4 regions of the Bradyrhizobium sp. 956_D2_N1_4 genome follow, and region 1 is predicted to be linked to each of the others. Evidence: predicted binding sites of a transcription regulator. Region 1 holds the regulator's gene; each other region holds the start of a gene.

Evidence for each region. The regulator PhoB, encoded in region 1, activates phosphate uptake and scavenging genes when phosphate is short. The targets are predictions, from matches to a motif close to TGTCATNNANCTGTCAT.
Region 2: AB7535_RS14925 (DUF2278 family protein) is a predicted target of PhoB. The motif match lies at 3,184-3,200, and genes of this name have one in related genera.
Region 3: AB7535_RS16900 (glycerophosphodiester phosphodiesterase family protein) is a predicted target of PhoB. The motif match lies at 2,274-2,290, and genes of this name have one in related genera.
Region 4: phnF (phosphonate metabolism transcriptional regulator PhnF) is a predicted target of PhoB. The motif match lies at 6,272-6,288, and genes of this name have one in related genera.

Annotation. Positions count from the first base shown of each region.
Region 1 covers NZ_CP197237.1:8,208,325-8,215,531, forward strand. The annotation lists gene pstS (phosphate ABC transporter substrate-binding protein PstS) at 1-898, shown strand, start outside; gene pstC (phosphate ABC transporter permease subunit PstC) at 1,042-2,031, shown strand; gene pstA (phosphate ABC transporter permease PstA) at 2,033-2,878, shown strand; gene pstB (phosphate ABC transporter ATP-binding protein PstB) at 2,875-3,696, shown strand; gene phoU (phosphate signaling complex protein PhoU) at 3,708-4,424, shown strand; gene phoB (phosphate regulon transcriptional regulator PhoB) at 4,440-5,147, shown strand; gene AB7535_RS38675 (GcrA family cell cycle regulator) at 5,383-5,895, opposite strand; gene AB7535_RS38680 (aspartate aminotransferase family protein) at 6,352-7,207, shown strand, end outside.
Region 2 covers NZ_CP197237.1:3,208,843-3,216,049, reverse strand. The annotation lists gene nthA (nitrile hydratase subunit alpha) at 1-83, shown strand, start outside; gene nthB (nitrile hydratase subunit beta) at 80-739, shown strand; gene AB7535_RS14940 (nitrile hydratase accessory protein) at 739-1,116, shown strand; gene queC (7-cyano-7-deazaguanine synthase QueC) at 1,360-2,076, opposite strand; gene mazG (nucleoside triphosphate pyrophosphohydrolase) at 2,214-3,068, shown strand; gene AB7535_RS14925 (DUF2278 family protein) at 3,261-4,283, shown strand; gene hflX (GTPase HflX) at 4,362-5,741, opposite strand; gene hfq (RNA chaperone Hfq) at 5,753-6,001, opposite strand; gene ntrX (nitrogen assimilation response regulator NtrX) at 6,250-7,207, opposite strand, start outside.
Region 3 covers NZ_CP197237.1:3,597,331-3,604,537, reverse strand. The annotation lists gene AB7535_RS16910 (helix-turn-helix domain-containing protein) at 1-511, shown strand, start outside; gene adh (aldehyde dehydrogenase) at 668-2,185, shown strand; gene AB7535_RS16900 (glycerophosphodiester phosphodiesterase family protein) at 2,407-3,759, shown strand; gene pdhA (pyruvate dehydrogenase (acetyl-transferring) E1 component subunit alpha) at 4,014-5,036, shown strand; gene AB7535_RS16890 (pyruvate dehydrogenase complex E1 component subunit beta) at 5,066-6,466, shown strand; gene AB7535_RS16885 (DUF5076 domain-containing protein) at 6,470-6,772, shown strand; gene AB7535_RS16880 (nucleoside deaminase) at 6,775-7,207, shown strand, end outside.
Region 4 covers NZ_CP197237.1:8,712,947-8,720,153, reverse strand. The annotation lists gene phnN (phosphonate metabolism protein/1,5-bisphosphokinase (PRPP-forming) PhnN) at 1-439, opposite strand, end outside; gene AB7535_RS41305 (alpha-D-ribose 1-methylphosphonate 5-triphosphate diphosphatase) at 436-1,593, opposite strand; gene phnL (phosphonate C-P lyase system protein PhnL) at 1,605-2,303, opposite strand; gene phnK (phosphonate C-P lyase system protein PhnK) at 2,326-3,138, opposite strand; gene AB7535_RS41290 (alpha-D-ribose 1-methylphosphonate 5-phosphate C-P-lyase PhnJ) at 3,131-4,021, opposite strand; gene AB7535_RS41285 (carbon-phosphorus lyase complex subunit PhnI) at 4,018-5,121, opposite strand; gene phnH (phosphonate C-P lyase system protein PhnH) at 5,126-5,734, opposite strand; gene phnG (phosphonate C-P lyase system protein PhnG) at 5,739-6,203, opposite strand; gene phnF (phosphonate metabolism transcriptional regulator PhnF) at 6,323-7,054, shown strand.

The sequences.
Region 1 (7,207 bases):
GTGGGCTGACGCCTACAAGAAGGAGACCGGCAACGGTCTGAACTACCAGTCGATCGGCTCCGGCGGCGGCATCAAGCAGATCCAGGCCAAGACCGTGACCTTCGGCGCCAGCGACGCGCCGCTCAAGGCCGAGCAGCTCGAAAAGGACGGCCTCGTCCAGTGGCCGATGGTGATGGGCGCCATCGTTCCGGTCGTCAACATCGAGGGCGTGAAGCCCGGCGAACTGGTGTTCGACGGCGAGACCCTGGCCAGCATCTATCTCGGCAAGATCACCAAGTGGGATGACGCCGCGATCAAGAAGCTCAATCCGAACGTGAAGCTGCCGTCGGACGCCATCACCGTGGTCCGCCGCTCGGACGGCTCGGGCACCACCTTCAACTTCACCAACTACCTCGCCAAGGCCAGCGCGGATTGGAAGAGCAAGGTCGGTGAGGGCACCGCGGTCGAGTGGCCGGTCGGCGTCGGCGCCAAGGGCAACGAAGGCGTGTCGGGCAACATCAGCCAGACCAAGAACTCGATCGGCTACGTCGAGTACGCCTATGCCAAGCAGAACAAGCTGACCTACACCGGTCTCGTCAACAAGGCCGGCAAGCCGGTGCAGCCGACGGTCGAAGCCTTCCAGGCGGCCGCTTCCAATGCCGACTGGGCCAAGGCTCCCGGCTACTACGTCATCCTGACCGACCAGCCCGGCGACAAGTCCTGGCCGATCACGGCGGCGACCTTCATCCTCATGCACAAGGATGCCACCGACAAGGCAGCCTCGCAGGAAGCCATCAAGTTCTTCCGCTGGGCCTTCAAGAGCGGCGGCAAGGCGGCTGAAGAGCTCGACTACATCCCGATGCCGGACCCGGTCGTCCAGCTGATCGAGAAGACCTGGGCTGCCGAGATCAAGAGCTAAGCGCTCTCGTCCCGGACTGGGCGCCGGGATCTCACAAGACCTCCGCTCCGGATCGGCCTCGCGCCGCATCCGGAGCGCAAGACCAACAACAAGACCGACAACAAGCGTATATCAAACGGGCACAGGGGATCGGCGTGGCAGAGATGGCCGTTCAGAGCGATGTAATCGACGACGCCGGACCGTATGACCGCGCCAAGGCCTTGGGCGCCTTCAAGCTCGGCGACCTCACCTTCTACTGGATCACGCGGCTGTCCGCGATCTCGGTGCTGCTCATCCTCGGTGGCATCATCATCTCGCTGATCGTCGGCGCGTTCCCGGCGATGAAGGAATACGGCTTCGCCTTCCTGTGGACGCAGCGCTGGGCGCCGTCGGCAGATCCGCCCGTGCTCGGCGCGCTCGGCCCGATCTACGGCACGCTCATCACCTCCTTCATCGCGATGGCGATCGCCATTCCGGTCGGTCTCGGCATTGCGATCTTTCTGACCGAGCTCTGCCCGCAATGGGCGCGCCGCCCGATCGGCATGGCGATCGAGCTGCTCGCCGGCATTCCCTCGATCATCTACGGCATGTGGGGCTTCTTCGTGCTCGGCCCGTTCCTGGCCAACACGTTCCAGCCTTTCATGATCAAGATCTTCGACGGCATCCCCGTGCTGGGCGCGATCTTCGCAGGCCCGCCGTCCTATCTCAGCCTGTTCAACGCGGCGCTGATCCTCGCCATCATGGTGCTGCCCTTCATCACCTCGATCTCGGTCGACGTGTTCAAGACGGTGCCGCCGGTGCTCAAGGAAGCCGCCTACGGCGTCGGCTGCACCACCTGGGAAGTCGTGCGCAGCGTGGTGATCCCCTACACCCGCGTCGGCGTCATCGGCGGTGTCATGCTGGCGCTCGGCCGCGCGCTCGGCGAGACCATGGCGGTGACCTTCATCATCGGCAACTCGTTCCGCATCTCGTCGTCGATCTTCGCCCCGGGCACCACGATCTCGGCGGCGATCGCATCGGAGTTCGCCGAGAGCGACGGCCTGCACCAGTCCGGCCTGATCCTGCTCGGCCTGCTGCTGTTCGTGCTGACATTCTTCGTGCTCGCGGCTGCACGGTTGATGCTGATGCGTCTTGAAAAGAAGGCGGGGAAGTAACATGAACCCGATCTACGCACGCCGCCGCCGCATGGACATCGTCATCCGTGTGCTCTGCCTGGCTGCCGCTGCCTTCGGCGTCACATGGCTCGCGCTGATCCTGATGACGCTGCTCTACAACGGCATTGCCGGCCTGAACCTGGAGCTCTTCGTTGCGGACACGCCGCCTCCGGGCTCGACCGAGGGCGGCCTGCGCAACGCCATCGTGGGTTCGATCATCATGACCGTGCTCGGCGTCGGCATCGGCGCGCCGCTCGGTCTGTTCGCCGGCACCTATCTCGCCGAGTACGGCCGCAACGACCGCCTGACCTCGGTGATCCGCTTCATCAACGACATCCTGCTCTCGGCGCCCTCGATCATCATCGGCCTGTTCATCTATGGTGCGGTGGTGGTGCCGATGCGCGGCTTCTCGGCGATTGCCGGCTGCCTCGCGCTTGCGGTGATCGTCATCCCAGTGGTGCTGCGCACGACCGAGGACATGCTGCTGCTGGTGCCGAACGCACTGCGTGAGGCGGCCTCGGCGCTCGGCCTGCCGCGCTCGCTGGTGATCAAGCGCATCGCCTATCGCGCGGCGCGCTCGGGCCTCATCACCGGCGTGATGCTGGCCACCGCCCGCGTCGCCGGCGAGACCGCGCCGCTGCTCTTCACCGCGCTGTCGAACCAGTTCTTCAGCCTGGGTCTGAACAAGACGATGGCGAACCTGCCGGTCACCATCAACAATTTCGTGCAGAGCCCCTACGCCTACTGGAAGCAGCTCGCCTGGAGCGGCGCGCTGCTCATCACCCTGACCGTTCTTGCCCTGAATATTGGCGCGCGCATTCTGAGCGCCGAGAGGACCGCAAAATGAGTGATCTTTCCGTATCGATGAGCGCGGCCGGTGGTTTGCCGCAGGCGCCGGTGCTGCCCGAAGCTCCGGCCAAGGTGACGGTGCGCAACCTCAATTTCTATTACGGCGAGCACCACGCGCTGAAGAACATCAATCTGGCGCTCGGCACCAACCGCGTCACGGCGTTCATCGGCCCGTCGGGCTGCGGCAAGTCGACCCTGCTGCGCATCTTCAATCGGATGTACGACCTCTATCCGGGCCAGCGCGTCACCGGTCAGCTCATGCTCGACCAGACCAACGTCCTCGACCCCAAGCTGGACCTCAATCTGCTGCGCGCCCGCGTCGGCATGGTGTTCCAGAAGCCGACGCCGTTCCCGATGACGATCTACGAGAACATCGCCTTCGGCATCCGCCTTTACGAGAAGATCTCGAAGTCCGAGATGGACGACCGCGTCGAGAAGGCGCTGCGCGGCGGCGCGCTGTGGAACGAGGTCAAGGACAAGCTCAACGCCTCCGGCCTGTCGCTCTCCGGCGGCCAGCAGCAGCGCCTCTGCATCGCCCGCACGGTCGCGGTGCGGCCCGAGGTGATCTTGTTCGACGAGCCCTGCTCGGCGCTCGACCCGATCTCGACCGCCAAGGTCGAGGAGCTGATCCAGGAGCTGTCCGAGAACTACACGATCGCGATCGTCACCCACAACATGCAGCAGGCGGCGCGCGTCTCCGACAAGACCGCCTTCATGTATCTCGGCGAGCTGATCGAGTTCGACGACACCAGCAAGATCTTCACGTCGCCGACCGACCGGCGCACGCAGGATTACATCACCGGCCGGTTCGGCTGAGGAGACGGAACATGGGTTCTGAACATACCGCAAAGGCCTTCGACACCGACCTCCAGGAGCTCACGCGCCTGGTCGCCGAGATGGGCGGCATCGCCGAGCGCATGATCGTCGATTCCGTCGACGCGCTGATCCGCCGCGACGTCGCGCTCGGCCAGCGCGTCGTGACCATCGACGCCGAGCTCGACGCGCTCCAGAAGAAGATCGAGGAGCGCGCCGTTCTCACCATCGCGCGCCGCCAGCCGATGGCGGTGGATCTGCGCGAGATCGTCGGCGCCATGCGCGTCGCGACCGATCTCGAGCGGATCGGCGACCTCGCCAAGAACATGGGCAAGCGCGTCGCGGCGCTGGAGACGGATTTCCATCCGCTCAAGCTGTTCCGCGGCCTGGAGCACATGACCGACCTCGTGCAGCAGCAGGTCAAGTCGGTGCTGGACGCCTATGCCGCGCACGATCTGCCGGCGGCGATGGCGGTGTGGAAGGGCGACGAGGAAGTCGACGCCATCTGCACCTCGCTGTTCCGCGAGCTCCTCACCTACATGATGGAGGATCCGCGCAACATCTCGTTCTGCATCCATCTGATGTTCTGCGCCAAGAACATCGAGCGCATCGGTGACCACGCCACCAACATCGCCGAGACCGTGTTCTACATGATCGAGGGCCAGGCGATCACCGACAAGCGGCCGAAGGGCGACATGACGACCTTCGCCACGACGGTCCCGAACACTTAAGGAGCGACGAACACCATGGGCGCACGCATTATGGTGGTTGAGGACGAGGAAGCTCTCACCGAGCTTCTCCGCTACAACCTCGAAGGCGACGGCTATGACGTCGAGACGGTGATGCGCGGCGACGATGCCGACACCCGCCTCAAGGAGCATATCCCCGATTTGATCGTGCTCGACTGGATGCTGCCGGGCCTCTCCGGCATCGAGCTGTGCCGGCGGCTGCGCACCCGGCCCGAGACCAAGCAGCTCCCGATCATCATGCTCACCGCGCGTGGTGAGGAGAGCGAGCGGGTGCGGGGTCTTGCGACCGGCGCCGACGACTACATCGTCAAGCCGTTCTCGGTGCCGGAGCTGCTGGCACGCGTGAAGGGCCTGCTCAGGCGCGCCAGCCCGGAGCGGCTCGCCACCGTGCTCGCCTATGGCGACATCGAGCTCGACCGCGACAAGCGCCGCGTGGCACGCTCGGGCCGGCCGATCGATCTCGGCCCGACCGAATATCGCCTGCTGGAGTTCTTCCTGGAGCATCCCGGCCGCGTGTTCTCGCGCGAGCAGCTGCTCGACAGCGTCTGGGGCCGTGACATCTACATCGACGAGCGCACCGTCGACGTCCATATCGGCCGTCTGCGCAAGCTGCTCAATCTCGGCCGCGAGCAGGACCCGATCCGCACCGTCCGCGGCGCGGGCTACGCACTGGACGATCGCTTTGCGAAGGCGGAGCAGGCGTAGCTCGGTGAGCTGCGGCCACACTCTCGGTGTCGTCCCGGACAAGCGTAAGCGCGGGTCCGGGACACCCACCGCGAGTGATTATTGTGCCAAAAGGTAACTCCGAGTCCCCGTAGCCACATCTTGCGGTGGTTAAGGGTCCCGGATCTGCGTGCGCTTGAGGCGCGCTTGTCCGGAACGACATCGGATTTGTTGAGCCGCCATCGTGTGACGGCTCCTTTCTGAGCTCAGAACGACTTCAGCGCGGACCTGGCTTCGCCGGCGCGCGCCGGCGATCGGCCGCGGGCTGATACGCCACGCGCGAGTGCTGGGCGCAGTAGGGCAGGCCGGAGAGCGCCTTGCCGCCGCAGAAGAAGAAATCCGGGCTCGAGGGATCGCCGACCGGCCAGTGGCAGGTGGCCTCGTTCAGCTCCAGCAGCGACAGCCGCTGGCTCATCGGCACGACGTTGTCGTAGGTGACCGGTTCGGCCTCGACCTCGACTTCGAAGGCCTGCGCCAGCGCGGTGTTGCCGCGTGCGATCGGGCGGGTCACCCGCATCATGTGCTGGGCGGGGCGCGCCTTGCGCGGCCGCGGCGCTGCCGATGAAGGGCTCTTGGCGCGGCCCGACAGGCCGAGCCGGTGCACTTTGCCGATCACGGCATTGCGGGTCACATTGCCGAGTTCAGCGGCGATCTGGCTGGCCGAAAGTCCGGCCTCCCAGAGCTTTTTCAGCTGCTCGACGCGATCATCCGACCAGGTCAAAACGGTCATTGCACCCTTTCCTTCGCCGGCGCCTGCCATCCTGGCGGCCGCACGGCGAATGCCTAAGCTTCGAAAAACCCGTGCCGCCAGAATCCCTTAAGGCTCGCCGGGCGCACCAGATGCGCCCGAACGCTTACGCCGGTACATGAGGACTTAGAGGATCAGAACTGCTGCACGAGATGTCGTATCTGACAAGCCAAACGCTACAATATGGCGTGACTCACGCGCAAGAGTCCGCCGACTCGCTTCCACATGTTCCGTGGCGGAAATACGCAAAATCGCCACCGCAAGACTACGGATTTTGCGTTTCGCGAGGCTTTCCGGGCGGCATTGACACCGGTTTCACCAGGCATAAGATAGTCACACGTGCCGCCCTTAAAAGGCGGCACGTTTCGTTTTCCGGGCCGGTCAATGGTGCGTTGCGCAATGCACGCTCACACCGTCCGCAACATTCAAGTGATCGTCATGACTAACAGCGCAGCGCCGCATTTGCTCCCCGTTTTCGCCAGGTCCGACCTCGGTTTCGAGCGCGGTGAAGGCTGCTGGCTGATTGCGACCAATGGCGATCGCTATCTCGATTTCACCTCGGGCGTGGCGGTGAATGCGCTCGGCCATGCTCATCCTGCGTTGGTCAAGGCGTTGCAGGAGCAGGCCACCAAACTCTGGCACATGTCGAACCTGTTCCAGAGCCCGGACGGCGAGAAGCTCGCCGCGCGTCTGTGCAACGAAAGCTTCGCGGACTTCGTGTTCTTCTGCAATTCCGGCGCCGAAGCGCTGGAAGGTGTGATCAAGCTCGTCCGCCATCATCACTTCTCCAAGGGTCATCCGGAACGTTACCGCATCATCACCTTCGAAGGCGCCTTCCACGGCCGCACGCTGGCAACGCTCGCCGCGACCGGTTCGGCAAAATATCTCGAAGGGTTCGGCCCGCCGATGGACGGCTTCGACCAGGTCCCGCATGGCGATATCGAAGCCGTCAAGAAGGCGATCGGTCCGCAGACCGCCGGCATCCTGATCGAGCCGATCCAGGGCGAGGGTGGCGTGCGTTCGGCAACGCCCGCCTTCCTGAGGGCGTTGCGCCAGCTCTGCGACGAGAAGGGCCTGCTGCTCGCGTTCGACGAGGTGCAGACCGGCATGGGCCGCACCGGCGATCTGTTCGCGCATCGCCGCACCGGCGTCACGCCTGACGTGATGTCGCTGGCCAAGGCGCTCGGTGGCGGCTTCCCGATCGGCGCGGTGCTGGCGACCGCGGATGCGGCTGCCGGCATGGGGCCCGGCTCGCACGGCTCGACCTTCGGCGGCAATCCGCTCGCGATCTCGG
Region 2 (7,207 bases), 5.0 Mb from region 1:
GTGAGGAGCAGCTTGCCGAGCTGGTCACGCGCGATTCCATGATCGGCACCGGCTTTCCCAAGACGCCTGGAGCGCCGTCGTGAACGGCGTCCACGACATGGGCGGCATGGACGGGTTCGGCAAGGTCGAGGCCGAGCCGAACGAGCCGATGTTTCACGAGGAATGGGAATCGCGTGTTCTCGCCATGGTGCGCGCGATGGGCGCGGCGGGCGCGTTCAACATCGACACCTCGCGCTTCTATCGCGAGACGCTGCCGCCGCACGTCTATCTCTCGAGCTCCTACTACAAGAAATGGTTTCTCGGGCTCGAGGAGATGCTGATCGAGAAGGGCTACCTCACCCGGGAGGAGGTCGCTGCCGGTCACGCGATGCAGCCTGCAAGGGCGCTCAAGCACGGCAAGTTCGACCTCGCCAATGTCGAGCGCGTCATGGTGCGCGGCAAGTTCGCCCGCCCTGCTCCGGCGCCGGCAAAATTCAACATCGGCGATCGCGTCCGCGCCAGGAACATTCATCCGACCACGCATACGCGGCTGCCGCGCTATGTGCGCGGCCATGTCGGTGTCGTCGAGCTGAACCACGGCTGCCACGTATTTCCGGATTCGGCGGCGATGGAGCTCGGCGAAAATCCGCAATGGCTTTACACGGTGGTGTTCGAGGGCCGCGATCTCTGGGGCGCGGACGGTGATCCGACCTTGAAGGTTTCGATCGATGCCTTCGAACCCTATCTGGACCCGGCGTGATGAGCAGCACGGCTGCGGCCGCCGCGACGGCGGCCATTCCGAGCATCCCGCGCGATGACGACGGCCCGGTGTTCCGCGCGCCCTGGGAAGCGCATGCGTTTGCGATGGCGCTGACGCTGCACGAGCGCGGCGTGTTCACCTGGCCGGAATGGGCCGCGGCCTTGGCCTCCGAGATCAAGCGCGCGCAAGCCGCCGGCGATCCTGATACGGGCGAGACCTATTACCTGCACTGGCTCGCCACGCTGGAAGGTTTGGTTGCAAGCAAGGGCGTCGCATCGACGGAGACGCTGCACCGCTACCGCGACGCCTGGGACCACGCCGCGGATCGGACGCCGCACGGCAAGCCGATCGAGCTGCGGCCGGAGGATTTTCGGTAGGTCGCGCCTGACCCGTCATTCCGAGCGCAGCGAAGCAATCCAGTATCTCTCCGCGGTGACAGTCTGGATTGCTTCGTCGCTTAGCTCCTCGCAATGACGACGTTGAGAGAGCGCAAGCTCTCTCCTCCGTCGTCGCCCGGCTTGACCGGGCGACCCAGTACGCCGCGGCTTCTCGGCTCAAGCACCTTCTCTGGAACACTGGATCGCCCGCTTTCGCGGGCGATGACGGCGGAGATTGGAGCGCTATTTGCGCCCCGCCGCAAACTCTCGCCATCCCTTCGCCCGCAAACTGCATGCCGGGCACTCGCCGCACCCGAAACCCCACTCATGCTGCGCGCCGCGTTCGCCGAGATAGCAGGTGTGCGAGTGCTCGCGGATGAGATCGACCAGTCCTGCGCCGCCGAGGTCATGGGCGAGCTTCCACGTCGCCGCCTTGTCGATCCACATCAGCGGCGTATGCAGCTCGAATGGCCTGGCGATGCCGAGCGAGAGCGCGGCCTGCATGGCGCGGATGGTGTCGTCGCGGCAATCGGGGTAGCCGGAATAATCGGTCTCGCACATGCCGCCGACGATGTGGGTGATGCCGCGCCGGTAGGCCAGCGCCGCGGCAAACGTCAGGAACACCAGATTGCGGCCGGGCACGAACGTATTCGGCAGGCCGTCGGCGCCCATCGCGATGGCGACGTCGCGCGTCAGCGCCGTCTCGGACACGGCCGCCAGCGTCGGAATCGACAGCGTGTGGCTCTCGCCGAGCCTTGCGGCCCAGTCTGCGCGCAGACCCTTGATGCCGTCGAACAGCCGGTCGCGGCAGGCGAGCTCGATGGCGTGGCGCTGGCCATACTCGAAACCCAGTGTCTCCACGCGTGCAAAGCGGCTGAGCGCCCAGGCGAGGCAGGTGGTGGAATCCTGGCCGCCGGAAAACAGCACCAGGGCGGTTTGTGATGAAAATGCGTCAGTCATGGCCCGCGCTTTAGCACTGCGGGCGCTGCTCGCCAATCTGCCGCCAATCGGTGGAAATCGGCCTGTTCCGCCGCGCCGCGCTGGGAACGGCGGGCCGCTTTTGGCATAAGGTTTTGGACCCAGGAGACTGCCCCGCAATGACCCCTTCCCGTGACATTTCCCGCCTGATCGAGATCATGGCGGCGTTGCGCACGCCGGTGACCGGCTGCCCCTGGGATCTCGAGCAGGATTTTGCGACGATCGCGCCCTACACGATCGAGGAAGCCTATGAGGTGGTCGAGGCCATCAGCCGCGGCGATCTCGATGACCTGCGCGAAGAGCTCGGCGACCTCCTGCTCCAGGTCGTGTTCCACGCCCAGATGGCATCAGAACAGAATGCCTTTGCCTTCGGCGACGTCGTGGAAGCCATCACCCGCAAGATGATCCGGCGCCATCCTCATGTCTTCGCCGACAAGGACGGCAATATCGCCTCCTCCCACGTCAAGGAGGTCTGGGATCGCATCAAGGCCGAGGAGAAAGCCGAACGTGCGGCGCGCCGGCCGCCGGAGGAAACGCCGACGCACAAGTCGTTGCTCTCGGGCGTCAAGGCCGGCCAGCCCGCGCTGACCCGCGCCATGGAGCTCCAGCGCAAGGCCTCGACCGTCGGCTTCGACTGGAACGACCCGCGCGCGGTGCTGCAAAAGATTCGCGAGGAAGCCGACGAGATCGAGGCGGCGCTCGACCGTAACGACAGCGAGGGGCTGGCGGAGGAAACCGGCGATCTCATGTTCGCACTGGTCAACCTCGCCCGCCACGTCGATGCCGATCCGGAAGCCGCGCTACGCGCGACCAACGCGAAATTCGAGCGGCGGTTTGCGTTCATCGAACGGGCGCTCGAGGCGCAGGGGCGGACGCTCGAGCAGGCGTCGCTGGCGGAGATGGACGCACTTTGGAACGCGGCGAAGAGTGAGGCGAAACCGGTATCGGAGTCTCGCTCGCAGGCCCGTCGCTAGCTTGCGGCCTGCTCCATAGGCCTGCCCGCAAGGATCGAAGCGGTCGCGAAGGAGATATAGGTCAGCATCTTTTCCCGAATGCAGCGAGGCGGTCATGGCGGATCGTAGTCAAGCCATGAAACCGTCACGACAAGCAGTCTAAAGTTGAGCAGCGGAGCCCGCGCAGCCGAAATCCCACCTCAGGTGAGTGCGATGCCATTAAAGCACTATTCGGTCCTCAAGGGACGCCCGATCGCGATGCGTTTCGGCACCGGCCAGTCGCCGCACTATCAAGTCCATGTCGTGGCCGACAACGCGGATTTCCGCATCGCCGTCAATGTGCAGTCAGGCGACGGAAGCGAAGTCGAGTTCCTGGTGCGATCGCACTTTGTCCATCCGATCACCGATCATCTCGCAGCGCTGCCGGAGGGCCTGCACCCGCAGCCGCCGAAGCCGGCCAGCATTGCGCTGGACTTCATTCGCGGCAATCTGATGCAGCCCCAGGAGATGATCCCGCTGCCGCTGTCCGTGCCCGGACCGGACAATGACCTCAACGAGAAGCTCGACCAGTTCGTCCAGCGCGCGCTCTCGAACGAAAGCGCGATGCTGTACGCATTCGGTGAGACATGGGGGCCAGAAACGAAGGCGGACAATTATTTCGGCTTCCGGCCGGGCCGCGGCATCCACGACATCCATATGAATCAGGGAAATCCGATCGGACGATTCTCGGGCGACAACGGGCCATGGCAAGACGGCGGGCTGGTGTTCGAATTCCCGGATCAGAAGCTATGGACGGCGGTCTTCCTCAAATTCCAGACGCAGGCCTGGCACACCGACGACAAGACCGGTGACCCCATCGATCTCGGCGCGCCGACACAGCCGCCAGATCCGACCGCTCCTCCGACCGGGCAAATGCCTGACGGACTCGTGCGCATCATCGCAGCACTCGTCAATGCCTTGAAGACGCCCGAGCGGGAAGTCGTCACGCTGCTCAATACGGCCGATCGCGACATCGATCTCACCGGCTGGATGCTGGCCGACAAGCAGAAGAACAAAATGGCCCTGTCAGGGAAGATCGACGCCGGCGGCACGCTCGCCATCGTCGTGCAAAAGCCGATGGAATTGTCGAACCAGGGCGGCATCATTTCGCTGCTGGACGAGCGTGGGATCAAGATCCACGGCGTCGCCTATACCAAGGCGCAGGCGAAGAATCCGGGCCTGACCATTCCGTTCTAGCGTTACGCGTCTCAACCCGGAAACGCGGATACGGTCGATATCGCACGCGAGCCGGTCGGGCGCACCGCGCCCTTCGGATCACGCCACGCGCGGCACGGCATCGAACCGGTTCACCACGATATCCCGCTTGGTCTCGTCGACCCGCACCGTCATGTCGAAGCGGCCGTCGTGCAGCTCTTTCGCCAGCACCTCCGCATTTCGATGCAGCCAGCTGATGCCGGCGCCGTCGGCGGCGTCGATAGAGAGATCGAGCGTGGTGCGCTTTGCGGCGAGCCGTTCCTCGATCGCCGCAAGCAGAGCGTCGATCCCCTCGCCTGACACGGCCGACACCAGCATCGCCGGATGATCCTCCGGCCGGCGCGCGGCGATGTTCAAGAGCTCTTCGCGCTTGTCAGGCTCGTAACGGTCGATCTTGTTCCAGACCTCGATGATGCGGCCGGAATCGTCGGGGTTGATGCCGAGCTGGCGCAGCACCGCGTCGACGTCACTCTGCTGGGCCTCGGCATCCTCGTGCGAGATGTCGCGCACATGCAGGATGACGTCGGCCTCCAGCACCTCTTCCAGCGTGGCGCGGAAGGCCGCGACGAGCTGGGTCGGCAGGTTGGAGATGAAGCCGACGGTGTCGGACAGCATTGCCTTGCCGCCATGCGGCAAGGTGAGCGCGCGCAGGGTCGGATCGAGTGTTGCAAACAACATGTCGGCGGCCTGAACGTCGGCGCGCGTCAGGCGGTTGAACAGCGTCGACTTGCCGGCATTGGTGTAGCCGACTAGCGCGACGACGCGATACGGCACACGCTGGCGCCCGGCACGATGCAGCCGCCGCGTCGCCTGCACCTTCTTCAGCTCGCCCTCGAGTTTCGAGATGCGCTCCTGGATCAGGCGGCGGTCGGCCTCGATCTGCGTCTCGCCGGGACCGCCCATGAAGCCGAAGCCGCCACGCTGGCGTTCGAGATGGGTCCAGGAGCGGACGAGGCGCGAGCGCTGGTAGTTGAGATGTGCAAGCTCGACCTGGAGCGAGCCTTCCTTGGTCTTGGCGCGGCGGCCGAATATCTCCAGGATGAGCCCGGTGCGGTCGAGCACCTTGGCGTGCAATTCCTTCTCCAGATTGCGCTGCTGGATCGGCGCCAGCGCGCAATCCATCACCACGAGCTCGACATCGAGGCTCTTGGCCAGCGCGGCGATCTCCTCGACCTTGCCCTTGCCGATATAGGTTGCGGGGCGGATCTGGCTGATCGGCGCGATGATGGCATCGGCAATGACGAGGTCGATCGCCCGCGCGAGGCCGGCGGCCTCATCGAGCCGGGCCTCCGCGTCACGCTGAACATGGCTTTCCGATTGCGTGTCGGCACCGCCCGCGCGCACACGCAAGTAGGGGCCGATGACAAGCACCCGCCCCGTCTGCTTCGCCCCTGCCGACCGCGGACGGTCGGCCTCCCCGTCGAAATTCCGGGGTTCCAATCAGATCACTCTCAAGCCGGCTGATCCTCGCCGCCTTCGAACAACTGGATCGGAGCGCCCGGCATGATGGTCGAGATCGCATGCTTGTAGACAAGCTGCGAGTGACCGTCGCGCCGAAGCAGCAAACAGAAATTGTCGAACCAGGTCACGATGCCCTGGAGCTTCACTCCGTTGACCAGAAAGATCGTCAGTGGCGTCTTGGTTTTGCGAACGTGATTGAGGAAGGTGTCCTGTAGGTTTTGTGCGCGGTCTGCCGCCATTGTTTTTTTCTCGCTTTGAGTTTCTTTTTATTGCGCCGGTTGCGGCCCTCTTTGTGACATTCGGGGCCTCTTCCGGTTGCTATTCCTCATGAGATCCCCCTCGGAGGAACAGCGGTTCGATTAGAGGACAGGACGGGTTATTAGGCAAGCCGCTTCACGCGGCAGGCCACGCCCAAATGCCCCGAAAAACTACGGAAATCGATGATTTTCCTCGCTAATCCCTGAGGTGCAGCCGCGACGTCGCGGTGTCAGCCGACACCGAGCGCCTTCAGCTTCCGGTGCAACGCCGAACGTTCCATGCCAACAAACTCAGCTGTGCGAGAAATATTTCCTGAAAAACGGCTGATCTGTGCAATCAAATAGTCGCGCTCGAACACCTCGCGCGCTTCGCGCAGCGGCAGCCCCATGATGTGCTCGCCATTGTTGCTGGTCGGCATCGCCGGCACCATCGAGCCGACGTCCTGCGGCAGCATGTCGGCGGTGATAATCACCTCCGGTCCGCCCGCGGCCAGAATCATGACTCTCTCAACGTTGTTGCGGAGCTGGCGTACGTTGCCGGGCCACACATGCGATTGCAGCACCGCCATCGCGTCCTGCCCGATCTGCCGCTTGGGCAGGCCGCTGCCGGCCGAGATCTGCTCCATGAAATAGTCGATCAATTCCGGAATGTCCTCGCGCCGCTCCGAGAGCGCGGGCACGCGGATCGGCACCACCGAGAGCCGATGATAGAGGTCTTCGCGGAAATGGCCGGCCGCGATCTCCTCTTCGAGATTTCGCGCGGTGGAGGAGATGATGCGGACGTCGACCTGCACCTTGCCGGTGCCGCCGACGCGCTGGAACGACTGCTCGACGAGCACGCGCAGGATCTTGTTCTGGGTTTCGCGCGGCATGTCCGCGATCTCGTCGATGAACAGCGTGCCGCCATGGGCTTCCTCGAGCGCGCCGGGCTTGCGCGCCTGCTCGCCGTTAGATTGCTCGACGCCGAACATCTCGTGCTCCATGCGCTCCGGCGTGATCGCGGCGGCATTGATCACGACGAACGGACCATCGGCGCGGCCCGAGGCGGTGTGCAGTGTGCGTGCGGTCAATTCCTTGCCGGCGCCGGCCGGGCCGACGATCAGGATGCGGCTGTTGGCCTTGGCTGCGCGGTCGATGGTCTGGCGCAACTGGTTCATGCTCGGCGAGCGGCCGACGAGCGAGCTTGCG
Region 3 (7,207 bases), 4.6 Mb from region 1:
CACCCGCAACACGCTTCTGAGCTGCACCGCCGTTCCGATCTACGACCACGAGGCGGCGTTTGCGGGCGTGCTCGACGTCTCCTCCTGCCGCGCCGACCGGACCGATACGTTTTCCAATCTGATCGCGCTCGCGGCAGGTGAGGCGGCGAGGCGCATCGAGGCCGATCTGTTTCGCCGCGCCTTCGCCCATGCCCGCATTGTGCTGACGCAAGGCGCGGACGGCCAGGCCGGCGGCCTCGTCGCGGTCGATGCAGATGATCTCGTGATCGGCGCGACCCGGTCCGCGCGGGTGGGACTCGGGATTGCGCCCGGCCGTCCCTTGCAGCCGGTGCCCGCGGCTGACCTCCTCGGCGGCGAACCCGCGCATGACCATCTTGCCGGCGGCCAGCGCGCGGTGTTGCAGCGGGCGCTGCTGCGCGCGGACGGCAATGTTTCGGCCGCCGCCAAGGCCCTCGGCATCAGCCGTGCCACGCTGCACAGGAAGCTCAAGCGGTTCGAGCTGAAGCACTGAGGGCCCTTGCCTTGCCCACGACTGTCGCAGAACTGCGACAGGTTACCCCGGCCATCGCTGACGCCCGGGCTGACAGGAAAACGCTCCCGCGACATCGTTGGCGCAAGTCGTGAACACGCGACGAATTGCGCAAACAGCAAACATCGGGAGTGATCAATGAACAAGGTGGAATTCCTCGGCGTCACCCAGGTTCTGTTCGCCGAACGCTATGACAATTTCATCGGCGGCAAATTCGTCGCGCCAATCTCCGGCAAGTACTTTGACAACGCCTCGCCGGTGAACGGCCAGATCGTCTGCAAGATCGCGCGTTCCGATGCGCAGGATGTCGAGGCCGCCCTCGATGCGGCGCACGCCGCCAAGGCCGCCTGGGGACGCACCAGCGTCGCCGAGCGCGCCGCGATCCTGAACCGGATCGCCGACCGGATGGAAGAGAATCTGGAGCGCCTTGCGGTTGCGGAGACCTGGGACAACGGTAAGCCGATCCGCGAGACCCGCGCTGCCGACCTGCCACTCGCGATCGATCATTTTCGCTATTTCGCCGGCGTGGTGCGCGCACAGGAAGGCTCGATCGGCGAGATCGACCACGACACCATCGCCTATCATTTCCACGAACCGCTCGGCGTGGTCGGCCAGATCATCCCCTGGAACTTCCCGCTGCTGATGGCATGCTGGAAGCTCGCGCCGGCGCTTGCCGCCGGCAATTGCGTCGTGCTCAAGCCGGCCGAGCAGACGCCGGCCTCGATCATGGTCTGGGCCGAGATCATCGGCGATCTCCTGCCGCCCGGTGTCCTCAACATCGTCAACGGCTTTGGCCTCGAGGCCGGCAAGCCGCTCGCCTCCAGCCCGCGGATCGCGAAAATCGCCTTCACCGGCGAGACCTCCACGGGCCGGCTGATCATGCAATATGCCAGCCAGAACCTGATCCCGGTCACGCTGGAGCTCGGCGGCAAGTCGCCGAACATCTTCTTCAACGACGTCACCGCCGAGGACGACGACTTCTTCGACAAGGCGATCGAAGGCTTTGTGATGTTCGCGCTGAACCAGGGCGAGGTCTGCACCTGTCCGAGCCGGGCGCTGGTCCACGCCGATATCTATGACCGCTTCATGGAGCGGGCGCTGAAGCGCGTCGCCGCGATCAAGCAGGGCGACCCGCGTGCGGCCGACACCATGATCGGCGCGCAGGCATCTAGCGAACAGCTCGCCAAGATCCTCTCCTATATCGACATCGGCAAGCAGGAGGGCGCCAAGGTGCTGGCCGGCGGCGGTCGTGCCGAGCTCGGCGGCGATCTTTCCGGCGGCTTCTACGTCCAGCCGACGGTGTTCGAGGGCCACAACAAGATGCGAATCTTCCAGGAGGAGATCTTTGGTCCCGTCGTCTCGGTCACGACCTTCAAGACCGATGACGAAGCGCTCGCGATCGCCAACGACACGCTCTATGGCCTGGGAGCCGGCGTCTGGAGTCGCGATGCCAACCGCTGCTACCGCTTCGGCCGGGCCATCCAGGCCGGACGGGTCTGGACCAACTGCTACCATGCGTATCCTGCGCATGCCGCGTTCGGCGGCTACAAGCAGTCGGGCGTCGGTCGCGAGACCCACAAGATGATGCTCGATCACTACCAGCAGACCAAGAATCTGCTGGTCAGCTACAGCCCGAAGAAGCTTGGCTTCTTCTGATCGGGCAAGATCTGATTGGGCAAGATCTGATGGGGCAAGATCTGATCGGGCAGGAGAGGGCGGCGCAATCTTGCGCTGCCCTCTCCGTCGTCATCCGTCTGTCAGAGTCTTGAGACAAGACGACAGAGCCGACCGTATCCGGTTCGGCGCCCGCGGCATTCGAAGCGATGCCGGGCAAAGACGGAGGCTTGGTGATGCGGAACAGTCGTTCAGGACGGACAATGGGTGTCGCAGCGATGCTGTTCGGCGCGGCGGTGCTGCCGCTGTCGATGGCCTTTGCACAGTCCGGCGCGGCGCCAGCTGGCGCCAAGCCCTTCCTGACCGTCGATGGAAAGGCGCCACTGGTCCTTGGACATCGCGGCCTGCCGGGCCTGGTACCTGAAGAGACCGAGGCGTCGTACGACCTCGCCGCGGCGCTCGGGACCGATGCGCTCGAAGAGGATTTGCACCTGACCAAGGATTGCGTTCTGGTCGTGCGTCATAACCCCTGGCTGAGCGACAACACCAACATTGCCGAGGTGGCGAAGACCAATGCGGCCGTCGCCGCCCGCAAGCGAACCGTGCCCGGTGTGCGCGTCAAGGCCCCGTCGGCCACCGGCGTGCCTGCCGACTACCTGACGGATCTGAGCGATCCGGCCGATCCCAAATCGGTGCTGAAGTCGCTGATCGTCGACGGCGAGGATCATACCAACGACTGGTCGATCAGCGATTTCACCATGGCCGAGCTGAAGCAATGGATCGGCGGCACCACCTATGACGCGGCCAACGAGCGGCCGAAAGTCTTCAACGGCAAGCTCCCGATCATCAGCTTCCAGGACGTCATCGACATCGCCAAGGTCAAGAGCAAGGAGACCGGGCGGTCCATCCTCGTCTATCCCGAAACCAAGAACCCGACCTGGAACAATGCCCAGGCGATCGCCAATGGCTGCGGCGCGGCCGGCAGCCGTCCGCTCGAGGATGCCCTGATCAAGATCATCAGGGATAACGGCCTCAACACCAAGGACGCTCCCATCCTGGTCCAGAGCTTCGAACCCGGCAGCCTGAAATATATGCGCAGCCACGGCCTCCAGACGCGGCAGGTCCAACTCGTCGACGGCAACGGAATCGACTTCAAAACCGGCAAGGTTCTCCTCAACAACATCACGAATTCGCGCCCGTTCGACTGGACGGTTGCAGGCGATGCGCGCCTGTACGATGCGATGCTGACGGCCGAGGGGCTTGCCGAGATCAAGACCTACGCCGACGGCATCGGCCCGTGGAAGGCCTATATCGTTCCGCTCAAGATCGCGCCGTGGAAGGACGCAAATGCCGACGGCACGCCCTACAAGGGATCGACGCCGGAGGCTTCGACCCAGGACGCGACCAGCCTTGTCGCGGACGCGCACAAGCTCGGTCTTTTCGTGCATGTCTTCACGTTTCGGAACGAGAAGAAATATCTTGCCGCCGACTATCGCGGCGACCCGAGCCTTGAATATCTCAAATTCTACCGGCTCGGCGTCGATGGGGTCTTCAGCGACTTCACGCACACCGGCGTTGCCGCCCGTGCGGCGTATTTGCGCGAGTTGGGCTGGTAAGGCTGGCACGGCGAATCGGACGCGCGTGGGATTTCGGATACAAAACGGCGCGTCCGATTTCTCTGCGTTGGCTGCCCACGTTCCCTTCGCTGACCGGTGAGCTAAAGTTGCCCGATCGGCGGCAAAGGTTTTGCAAAGTTTCGGCCACGTTGCAGTGCGGCATAATGAAAGTCGCGCCATGCCGCCGCGGTCCTTTCCAAGGGCGTTTGACTTGGGTTAGAGAGGGCTGAAGTTTTCTCTGACCCGGAATTCCCATGGCCGCACCCAAGAAAGCCGCCGCAAGCACTCCACAGGACAAGACCGACGGCGGTTCGCCCCCGGAATTCACCAGAGAGCAGGAGCTCAAAGCGCTCCGCGACATGCTCCTGATCCGGCGGTTCGAGGAAAAGGCCGGCCAGCTCTACGGCATGGGCGCGATCGGCGGCTTCTGCCACCTCTATATCGGCCAGGAAGCCGTGGTGGTCGGCATGCAGATGGCCCTGAAGCAGGGCGATCAGGTCATCACCGGCTATCGCGATCACGGTCATATGCTTGCCACCGGCATGGAGGCCAACGGCGTCATGGCCGAGCTCACCGGCCGGCGCGGTGGCTATTCCAAGGGCAAGGGCGGCTCCATGCACATGTTCAGCAAGGAGAAGCACTTCTACGGCGGCCACGGCATCGTCGGCGCCCAGGTCTCGCTCGGCACGGGTCTGGCCTTCGCCAACCACTATCGTGGTAACGACAATGTCAGCGTCACCTATTTCGGCGACGGCGCGGCCAACCAGGGCCAGGTCTATGAGAGCTTCAACATGGCGGAGCTCTGGAAGCTGCCGGTGATCTACGTCATCGAGAACAACCGCTACGCCATGGGCACCTCGGTGTCGCGCGCTTCGGCGCAGCAGGATTTCTCCAAGCGCGGTGCGTCCTTCAACATCCCCGGGATGCAGGTCGACGGCATGGACGTCCGCGCCGTGAAGGCCGCGGGCGAGGAGGCGGCGGCCTGGTGCCGTGCCGGCAAGGGCCCCTTCATCCTGGAGATGCAGACCTACCGCTATCGCGGCCACTCGATGTCCGACCCCGCAAAGTACAGAACGCGCGAAGAGGTCGAAAAAGTCCGCCACGACCAGGACCCGATCGAGCAGGTGCGCAACCGCCTGCTCGCGGCCAAGGTGAGCGAGGCCGATCTCAAGGCGATCGACGCCGAGGTCCGCGACATCGTCAATGCGTCCGCCGACTTCGCCCAGCATGATCCCGAGCCGGATGCCGCCGAGCTCTGGACCGACATTTATCGCTGAACGCGCGCAAGCTTTCTTTTGGAGTCGATATGCCAATTCAAGTGCTGATGCCCGCGTTGTCGCCCACGATGGAGAAGGGCAACCTTGCCAAGTGGCTGAAGAAAGAGGGCGAGACGATCAAGTCCGGCGACGTCATCGCCGAGATCGAGACCGACAAGGCGACCATGGAGGTCGAGGCGACCGATGAAGGTACGCTCGGCAAGATCCTGATCCCCGAGGGCACCGCCGACGTTGCCGTCAACACGCCGATCGCGACCATCCTCGCCGATGGCGAGACGGCCGCCGATCTCGCCAAGGCGCCGGCCGCGCCCGCGCCGAGCGTCGCGCAGGAAGTCGCCGAATCCCGCTCGCCGGTCGGCGAAGGCAAGCCGATGATCTCGGCGCCGAAGGCTGCGGCTGCCCCTCAGGTCGTTGCCGAGCCCGATCCGGAAGTGCCCGCCGGCACCGCGATGGTGACGCAGACTATCCGCGAGGCGTTGCGCGATGCCATGGCCGAAGAAATGCGCCGCGACGCCGACGTCTTCGTGATGGGCGAGGAAGTCGCTGAATATCAGGGCGCCTACAAGGTGACCCAGGGCCTGTTGCAGGAATTTGGCGCCAAGCGCGTCATCGACACGCCGATCACCGAGCACGGCTTTGCCGGCATCGGCGTCGGCGCTGCCATGACCGGGCTGAAGCCGATCGTCGAGTTCATGACCTTCAACTTCGCCATGCAGGCGATCGACCAGATCATCAACTCAGCGGCCAAGACGCTCTACATGTCCGGCGGTCAGATGGGCTGCTCGATCGTGTTCCGCGGCCCGAACGGCGCCGCCGCGCGCGTCGCCGCCCAGCACAGCCAGGACTACTCGTCCTGGTATTCCAACGTCCCGGGTCTCAAGGTGGTCGCGCCGTTCTCCGCAGCGGACTACAAGGGCCTGCTCAAGGCCGCGATCCGCGATCCCAATCCGGTGATCTTCCTCGAGAACGAGGTGCTCTACGGCCATACCGGCGAAGTGCCGAAGCTCGATGACTTCGTGATCCCGATCGGCAAGGCCCGCATCGTGCGTTCGGGCAGCCATGTCACCATCATCTCCTGGTCGAACGGCATGACCTATGCGCTGAAAGCCGCCGACGAGCTCTCCAAGGACGGTATCGAGGCCGAGGTGATCGACCTGCGCACGCTGCGGCCGATGGATACCGAGACCATCGTCAACTCGGTCAAGAAGACCGGTCGTGCGGTCACGGTGGAAGAGGGCTGGGCGCAGAGCGGCGTCGGCGCCGAGATCGCCGCGCGCATCATGGAGAACGCCTTCGACTATCTCGATGCGCCGGTTGCGCGCGTCTCCGGCAAGGACGTCCCGATGCCCTATGCCGCGAACCTGGAGAAGCTCGCGCTGCCGTCGGCAGCCGAAGTGGTCGAGGCCGCCAAAGCCGTCTGCTACAGGTAAATCATGGCGGGCCCGAAGGAGCAGCCATTGCCACCCGACGTCCTCGCCCGCGACGATGCGGTCGAGATCCTGCGCGTATTCGTGCTGGACGGCGGGCTGTCGATGGCGTTCCAGCGCGCCTTCGAGGAGCCCGATATGTGGGGCCTCCTGCTCGTCGATCTCGCCCGTCACGCGGCGCGCGCCTATGCGCGCGAGAGCGAATACACCGAGGAGGATGCGCTGAGCCGGATCCTCGAGATGTTCCAGGCGGAGATTGAACGGCCAACCGATACGGGCACGACGACACCGCGCGGGAAGGGGCACTGATCGTGGCGATCGAAGCCCATCATTTCGATTTCATGCTGGAGGCGATCCGCGAGGCGGAGGCCTCGATCGCGCAGGGCGGCCTGCCGATCGGCGCCGTGCTGACGCGCGGCAACGAGATCATCGCCCGCGGCCACAACAACCGTGTGCAGGAAAAGAACGTCATCCTCCACGGCGAGATGAGCTGCCTGCGCGAGGCCGGCGTGATCTCGTTCCACGACACCGTCATGTACACCACACTGTCGCCATGCTCGATGTGCGCCGGCGCACTCGCTCTGTTCAAGGTGAAGCTGGTGGTGATCGGAGAATCCGTCACCTTCCCGGGCTCCAAGGACATCCTCGACAAGTTCGGCATCCCCTGGATCGACCTTGCCGACGACCGCTCCATCACCATGATGAAGAATTGGCGTTCCATCCCTGCCAACGAGCGCCTGTGGC
Region 4 (7,207 bases), 500 kb from region 1:
GGGCGGCAAGCCGCTGCGCCAGCACGTCCGGCGGCGCCGTGATCGCGACCACAACGACGTTGGCATAGGCCTGGCGCAGCGCGCCGATCACCGTGCGCGAGACATTGGCGACGACGGCCCGGCCAGCGAGGATGTCATCGTTGATTTCGAGCGGAAGAGCGTAGGAATGACCATGCGCTTCCCAGTGGACGGCGAAATCGCCGTGCTCGCGCGCGCGGCGGAATTCGTCCTGGCTCATCGCCATGTTGTCTTCGGCTTCGGAGGATTCGCGCGTCACGACACGGCGCGGAAAGACGATGTCGTGATCGTCCACGCAGGCCGCCTGTGCGAGCCGCAACAGCGTGTCCTTGCCGGCACCGCTGGGACCGACCACGAGCACGAGCCGCCCGGGTCCGATCCCGCTGGCCTCATCGTGTGCCATGGTCGCGGTCTCGCTCATGCGACGCGGTTTCCTTCGCGCCAAACGCTGCGGACCACGGGAACGTCGCCTGCGACATGCACGCGGATCAGGTCGGCGCGCTTGCCGATCGCGACCTCGCCACGATCCGACAGGCCAACCGCCTCGGCCGGCGCCTTGGTCACGGTCCGAACCGCCGCCGGAAGGCTGATCGCGGGCACATGCTCCGGCAATTGCAGCGCGGCCATCAGGAGGCTGGACGGGATGTAGTCCGACGACAGGATGTCGAGCAGGCCCTCGCGGGCGAGATCGACCGCGGCGATGTTGCCGGAGTGCGAGCCGCCGCGCACGACGTTCGGCGCACCCATCAGGATGTCGATGCCGGCCTGATGCAGGCCGCGCGCGGCCTCCAGCGTGGTCGGGAATTCCGCCACCGACACGCGATCACGCACGGCGTCCACGACGTTCTCCTCGGTGGTGTCGTCGTGGCTCGCCAGCGGAATGTTGAATTTGTGCGCCAGCGACACGATCTCGCGCATGTTGGCCGCTGCATAGAGCTTCTGATACTCGAAGCGCTTCGCGAACAGCTCGTCGAGCTCGGCATCGGTCTTGCCGCCGCCCTTGCCGCGATAATAGTCGCGCAGCTTGACCTCGTCGCGGAACTGGCGCTGGCCGGGTGTGTGGTCCATCAGCGACATCAGCTTGACGTCGGGACGGTCGATCAGCTCCTTGGCCTCCTCCACCACGCTCGGCATCGGGATTTCGCAGCGCAGATGCAGGAAGTGGTCGGCGCGCAGCAGGCTGGCATCGCGGGCGGTCGTGATCGCGGCGGCGAGCACGCCGGCGCGGCCATCGACTTCCTCGGCGCCATCCTCGCGCCAGACCCGGAGCGAGTCGAACACAGTGGTGATGCCTGAGGTCGCGAGCTGGCCGTCATAGGAGATGACGGCCGCGACCGGATTCCAGAACACTTTTGGGCGCGGCACGTAATGCGCTTCGAGGTGGTCGGTGTGGAGCTCGATCAGGCCGGGCATGATGAGGTCGCCGCCGGCATCCTCCGCACCCGCAGGCGCCCTGCCCTCGCCGATCTCGGCGATGCGTCCGTCGGCAAGAGCGAGCCAGCCCTGCTCGATCACCCGGTCAGCCAGCACGATCCTGGCGTTGGCGATCAATGTTTCCTTCGGCTTGGCATTCATTTCCATTTCCTTCAGGCCGCGGCGGCAAAGCTGGTGACGTCAACAATACGGTCGGCAATCAAATGGCGGATTTCGTCGTCATGGACAATGGCGACCATGGCGACGCCCTGGCGCTTCTTCTCGGCGACCAGATCGACCACGACGGCGCGGTTGGCGGCATCGAGCGAGGCGGTCGGCTCGTCCAGCAGCAGGATCGGCAGCTCCGAGATGAAGCCGCGCGCGATGTTGACGCGCTGCTGCTCACCGCCGGAGAAGGTCGCCGGCGGAAGCTGCCAGAGTCTTTCGGGAATGTTGAGGCGGTGCAGCAACTCGCCGGCGCGCTGCTGCGCCTCAGCGCGTGCCAGGCCGTTCACGATCAGTGGCTCCGCGACGACGTCAATGGTCGCAACACGCGGCACCGCCCGCAAAAACTGGCTGACATAGCCGATGGTGGAGCGGCGGATATTGAGAACCTGCCGCGGCTCGGCGGTGGCGAGATCGACAACCGCGCCGCGATGGCGGATGCCGATACGGCCGGAGTCGCAGCGGTAATTGCCAAAAATCATCTTCAGGATTGACGACTTGCCGGCACCGGACGGGCCAGACAGCACGACGCATTCGCCCGGGTTGACGTGGAAGGTCACGCCGCTGACGACAGGCAGCTCGATGCCGCCCTGCAGGTGCATCGTAAAGGTCTTTTTCGCGGCGGCGATGTCGATCATGGCGGTCATCGGAAAACTCATCTTGGAAGGCTTATGGCGGCAGAATCGAGGAAACGAGGAGCTGGGTATAGGGCTCGCGGGGGTCGTCGAGCACCTGGTCGGTGAGACCGGTCTCGATGACGCGGCCGCCCTTCATCACCATCACGCGATGCGACAGCAGTCGCGCCACCGCGAGATCATGGGTGACGATGATGACGGCGAGGTGCAGTTCGGCAACGAGGCTGCGCACGAGGTCGAGCAGGCGCGCCTGCACGGAGACATCGAGGCCACCGGTCGGCTCGTCCATGAACACCAGCCGCGGCTCGGTGACGAGGTTGCGCGCGATCTGGAGACGCTGACGCATGCCGCCGGAGTAGGTCCGCGGTGCATCGTCGATGCGCGCAATGTCGATCTCGACGCGGGTGAGCCAGTCCGACGCGGTATCGCGGATGCGGCCGTAGTGATTCCAGCCCACCGCCATCAGCCGTTCGCCGACATTGGCGCCGGCCGAGACCGCCATGCGCAGGCCCTGCGCGGGATCCTGGTGCACATAGCCCCAATTGGTGCGGAACAGGAAGCGCCGCTCGGCTTCGCCCAGCGTCGTGAGATCGCGGGTGACGCCGTCGCGCATCCGGTACGACACCTGGCCGGCGCTCGGCGCGAGCTGGCCCGACAGCATTTGCAGCAGCGTCGACTTGCCCGAGCCGGACTCGCCGACGATCGCCAGCACCTCGCCGGGGTAGAGCGAGAAGGAGACGTCGCGGCACGCGGCGATGCGGCCATAGGACTTGCTGAGCGACTCCGCGAGCAGCAGCGGCTGATCGTTTTCGAGCTTGGCTAGATCAGCCATGTCTTGATCAGCCATGTGAACCCGCCTTGTCCTTGTACGGCGCGGCGCTGAGGCTGCCGTGATGGCCGGCGGCCTGGCGGCCCTCACAATAGTCGGTGTCCGAGCACACGAACATGCGCCCGCCCTTGTCGTCGGTGACGATCTCGTCGAGATAGGAATTCTCGGCCGCGCACAGCGCGCAGGGCGCGTTGAAGCGGTACGGCTCGAACGGGTGATCCTCGAAATCGAGCGACACCACCTGCGTATAGGGCGGGATCGCATAGATGCGCTTCTCGCGACCGGCGCCGAACAATTGCAGCGCCGGGCAATTGTCCATCTTGGGATTGTCGAATTTCGGCGTCGGCGACGGGTCCATCACGTAGCGCGCGTTCACCTTCACCGGATAGGCGTAGGCGGTGGCGATGTGGCCGAAGCGGGCGATGTCCTCGTAGAGCTTCACATGCATCAGGCCGTATTCGGCAAGCGCGTGCATGCGCCGGGTCTCGGTCTCGCGCGGCTCGAGGAAACGCAGCGGCTCCGGGATCGGCACCTGATAGACCAGCACCTGGTTCGCGTGCAGCGACGTCTCCGGGATGCGGTGACGGGTCTGGATCACGGTCGCATCTTCTGTTGCCGTGGTCGTGGCGACGCCGGCGGTCTTGGCGAAGAATTTGCGGATCGAGATCGCATTCGTCGTGTCGTCCGAGCCCTGGTCGATCACCTTCAGCACGTCCTGCGGCCCCAGGATCGCCGCGGTCACCTGCACGCCGCCGGTGCCCCAGCCATAGGGCATCGGCATTTCACGGCTGGCGAACGGCACCTGATAACCGGGGATTGCGATCGCCTTGAGGATCGCGCGGCGGATCATCCGCTTGGTCTGCTCGTCGAGATAGGCGAAATTGTAGGCGGGCGCGTTCATTCCGCGGCCTCCTTCATGGCATCGGGCGCATTGGCCTCGGCAAATTCCTTGCGCAGCTTGCGGAGCAGGCCGAGCTCGGACTGGAAGTCGACATAATGCGGCAACTTCAGATGCTCGACGAAGCCGGTCGCCTGGACATTGTCCGAATGCGACATCACGAATTCTTCATCTTGCGCCGGGGCCACGGCCTCTTCGCCGAGCTCGCGGGCACGCAGCGCCCGGTCGACCAGCGCCATCGACATGGTCTTGCGCTCGCTCTGGCCGAAGGCGAGACCATAGCCGCGGGTGAAACACGGCGCTTCCGTCGCCGAACCCTTGAATTGATTCACCATCTGGCACTCGGTGAGCTCGATGGAGCCGAGCGGCACGGCGAAGCCGACGTCCTCCGCGAAAAACTCGACCTCGACCTCGCCGAAGCGGATCTCGCCGACGAAGGGATGGTTGCGGCCGTAACCGCGCTGGGTGGAATAACCCATGGCCAGCAGAAAGCCTTCGTCACCGCGCGCGAGGTTTTGCAGGCGCAGGTCGCGATCGGCCGGGAAGTTCAGCGGTTCGCGCGTGAGATCGCCGACGCTGGCGCCGTCTTCGGCCCGCGGCGAGGATTCGATCAGCCCGTCGCGGCCCAGAATATCGGTCACACGCGGCGTGGGCGCCGTCGACGCTTCGGCCGTCGCCGGCACTTCAGGCACAAAGCCCTGGCCAAGCGAGGGATCGAGCAGACGATGCGTGTAGTCGAAGGTCGGCCCGAGGATCTGGCCGCCGGGAATGTCCTTGAAGGTCGCCGACACCCGCCGCTGCACCCGCATCGCGCCGGTCTCGACCGGCCCGCTGGCGCCGAAGCGCGGCAGGGTGGCGCGGAAGGCGCGGACCAGGAAGATCGCCTCGATCAGATCCCCGCGCGCCTGCTTGATGGCGAGCGCCGCGAGCTCGCGGTCATAGAGCGACCCTTCGCTCATGACGCGGTCCACCGCGAGCCCAAGCTGCTCCGAGATCTGGTCGAGCGTGACTTCGGAAACGCTCTGGTCGCCACGCCGCGCATTGGCGAGCAGGCGATGGGCGTTCTCGATGGCGCGCTCGCCGCCTTTGACTGCGACATACATGCGACTAGCTTCCCTTGTTCACGACACGCGTGGTGCGCGGGATCGCAACCACGGCGTCATCGGCGACCAGCACCAAATCGATGCCGCGCGGAAACAGCGCCTCGTTCATGCGCAGGCGCTCGAACAGGTCGAAAGGCCTGATCGAGGCCTGAAGCGTCGCGACACCGTCGATGCCGGGGCCACGCAGTTCGAAACTGCGCCCCGAATTCAGGCTCTCGACCTGAAGGATCACCGTGGTCGAACGATCCGGATACTCATTCGTGCCCAGTGCGAAGCGCTCGAGCGATGGCAGCGCCGCACCATCGCTGATCAGCGCGAAACTCGCGATCGAGGAGTCCTGCACCACCGGCGCGCCGGTGTGGAACTTGAGCCATTTCACCACGTCCGACCTCTCCGCCATCCGGGCATCGAGCCAGAGCGGCGTGTCGTGATCGAACAGCGTCAGCGCGATCGCGGCAGTGCCGCGCATCGTTGGCTCGGGCGCTCCCGCCATCGGCACGATGCGCTGGACCGAACCCGGCCGCGCCATCGCGTCCATGACGGAACGAAAGGTCGATTGCGCCGACAAGACCTTGTCGACGAAACCCGGCGGCAGTTCCGCAATCGTGGTCATGGCCTCACCCCTCACCGCGCACCATGGTGTAGAAATCAACCTTCGTCGCGGCGGTCTCGGCGGCCGCCTGCTTGCGCTGGATCATAAGCTGCTCGCGCAACGGCGCGATAACGTCACGCTCCACCGCCTCGCCGAAATCACTGGACTGCGCCAGTGCGTCGCACAGCGCGATCAACCGCGCCTTTTCGCCATCGCGCCCCAGCGTGTAGCCGAAGCCGACCTCGCCGCTCGCGAGCCGGACCGCCGCGCGCGACACCGTGGCTTCACCGAGATTGAACGGCGCGCCGTCGCCGCCGACCCGGCCGCGCAGCATGACGAGACCGTTTTCCGGCGCGCGCAGCTCCTGATGAGCCGGCAGGGCGAGAGCGCGGAGGCGAGCGGCGATCTCGCCCGCCTCCGCGTGCGCCAGCACGGCCATCGCGGCCTTGCGCTGGACTTGCTGGTTGTTGTGCTGGGTCACCAAATTCACCGAGCTTTTGACAGAACTTGCCGAATCCAAGTTGTCTATGATAATAGACAACTTGATACGGAAGCGCCATGACTGTTTCGTGACAAACGTGTGATTTCTGAAGTAGGCTTCTCGGCGACATGAGCATGCAGGACACAGCCTCTTCGGGCGTCGCGCTGTGGCGCCTCGTTGCCGACGGCATCGAGCGCGGCATCGCCGACGGCCGCTTTGCGGCCGGCGACAAGCTGCCGGGCGAGATGGAGATCGCCGAAACCTATCGGGTGAACCGCCACACCGTGCGGCGCGCGCTGGCCGCGCTTGCCGAGCGCGGCATCGTGCGCGCCGAACGCGGCAGCGGAACCTATGTCGAGGCGCAGCGCCTCGCTTATCCCTTGCGCTCGCGCACCCGCTTCTCCGAGATCGTCGGCGCCGACGGCCGCGAACCGCATGGCCGGCTGATCGAGGCGTCCGACGATGTCGCGACCCGCGAACTGGCGCGCGAACTGGGATTGAAGGCCGGCGCGCCGCTGGTGCGGATCGAGGCGATCCGCCTCGCCGACCGCACGCCGATCTGCGTCTCCACCACCTGGCTGTCAGCGGAATTGTTCCCGGGCGCGGGCGAGGTGTTCGCCGCGACGCGCTCGATGACGAAACTGCTCGAGCATTACGGCGTCCGCGACTACAGCCGCGGCGCGACCCGGATCACCGCCGGCATCGTGGACGCAACCGATGCCGCGCGGCTCGATCTGCCGCTGGGACGGCCGATCCTGGTGGTCGACGCGACCGACCACGATCTCGCCGGCAAGCCGCTGGTGACGAAGCATTCGCGGTTCGCGGCGGAGCGGGTGGAGTTTCTGGTGGAGAACGGGTGAGGCTGCTCTTCTTCACCCTCTCCCCTTGCGCGAGAGGGTGGCTCGCCGCGTAGCGACGAGACGGGTGAGGGGTATGTCTCTGCAAACACCGATCTGAGCTCGAGGAGGCAGACCCCTCATCCGGCGCTTCGCGCCACCTTCTCCCACAAGGGG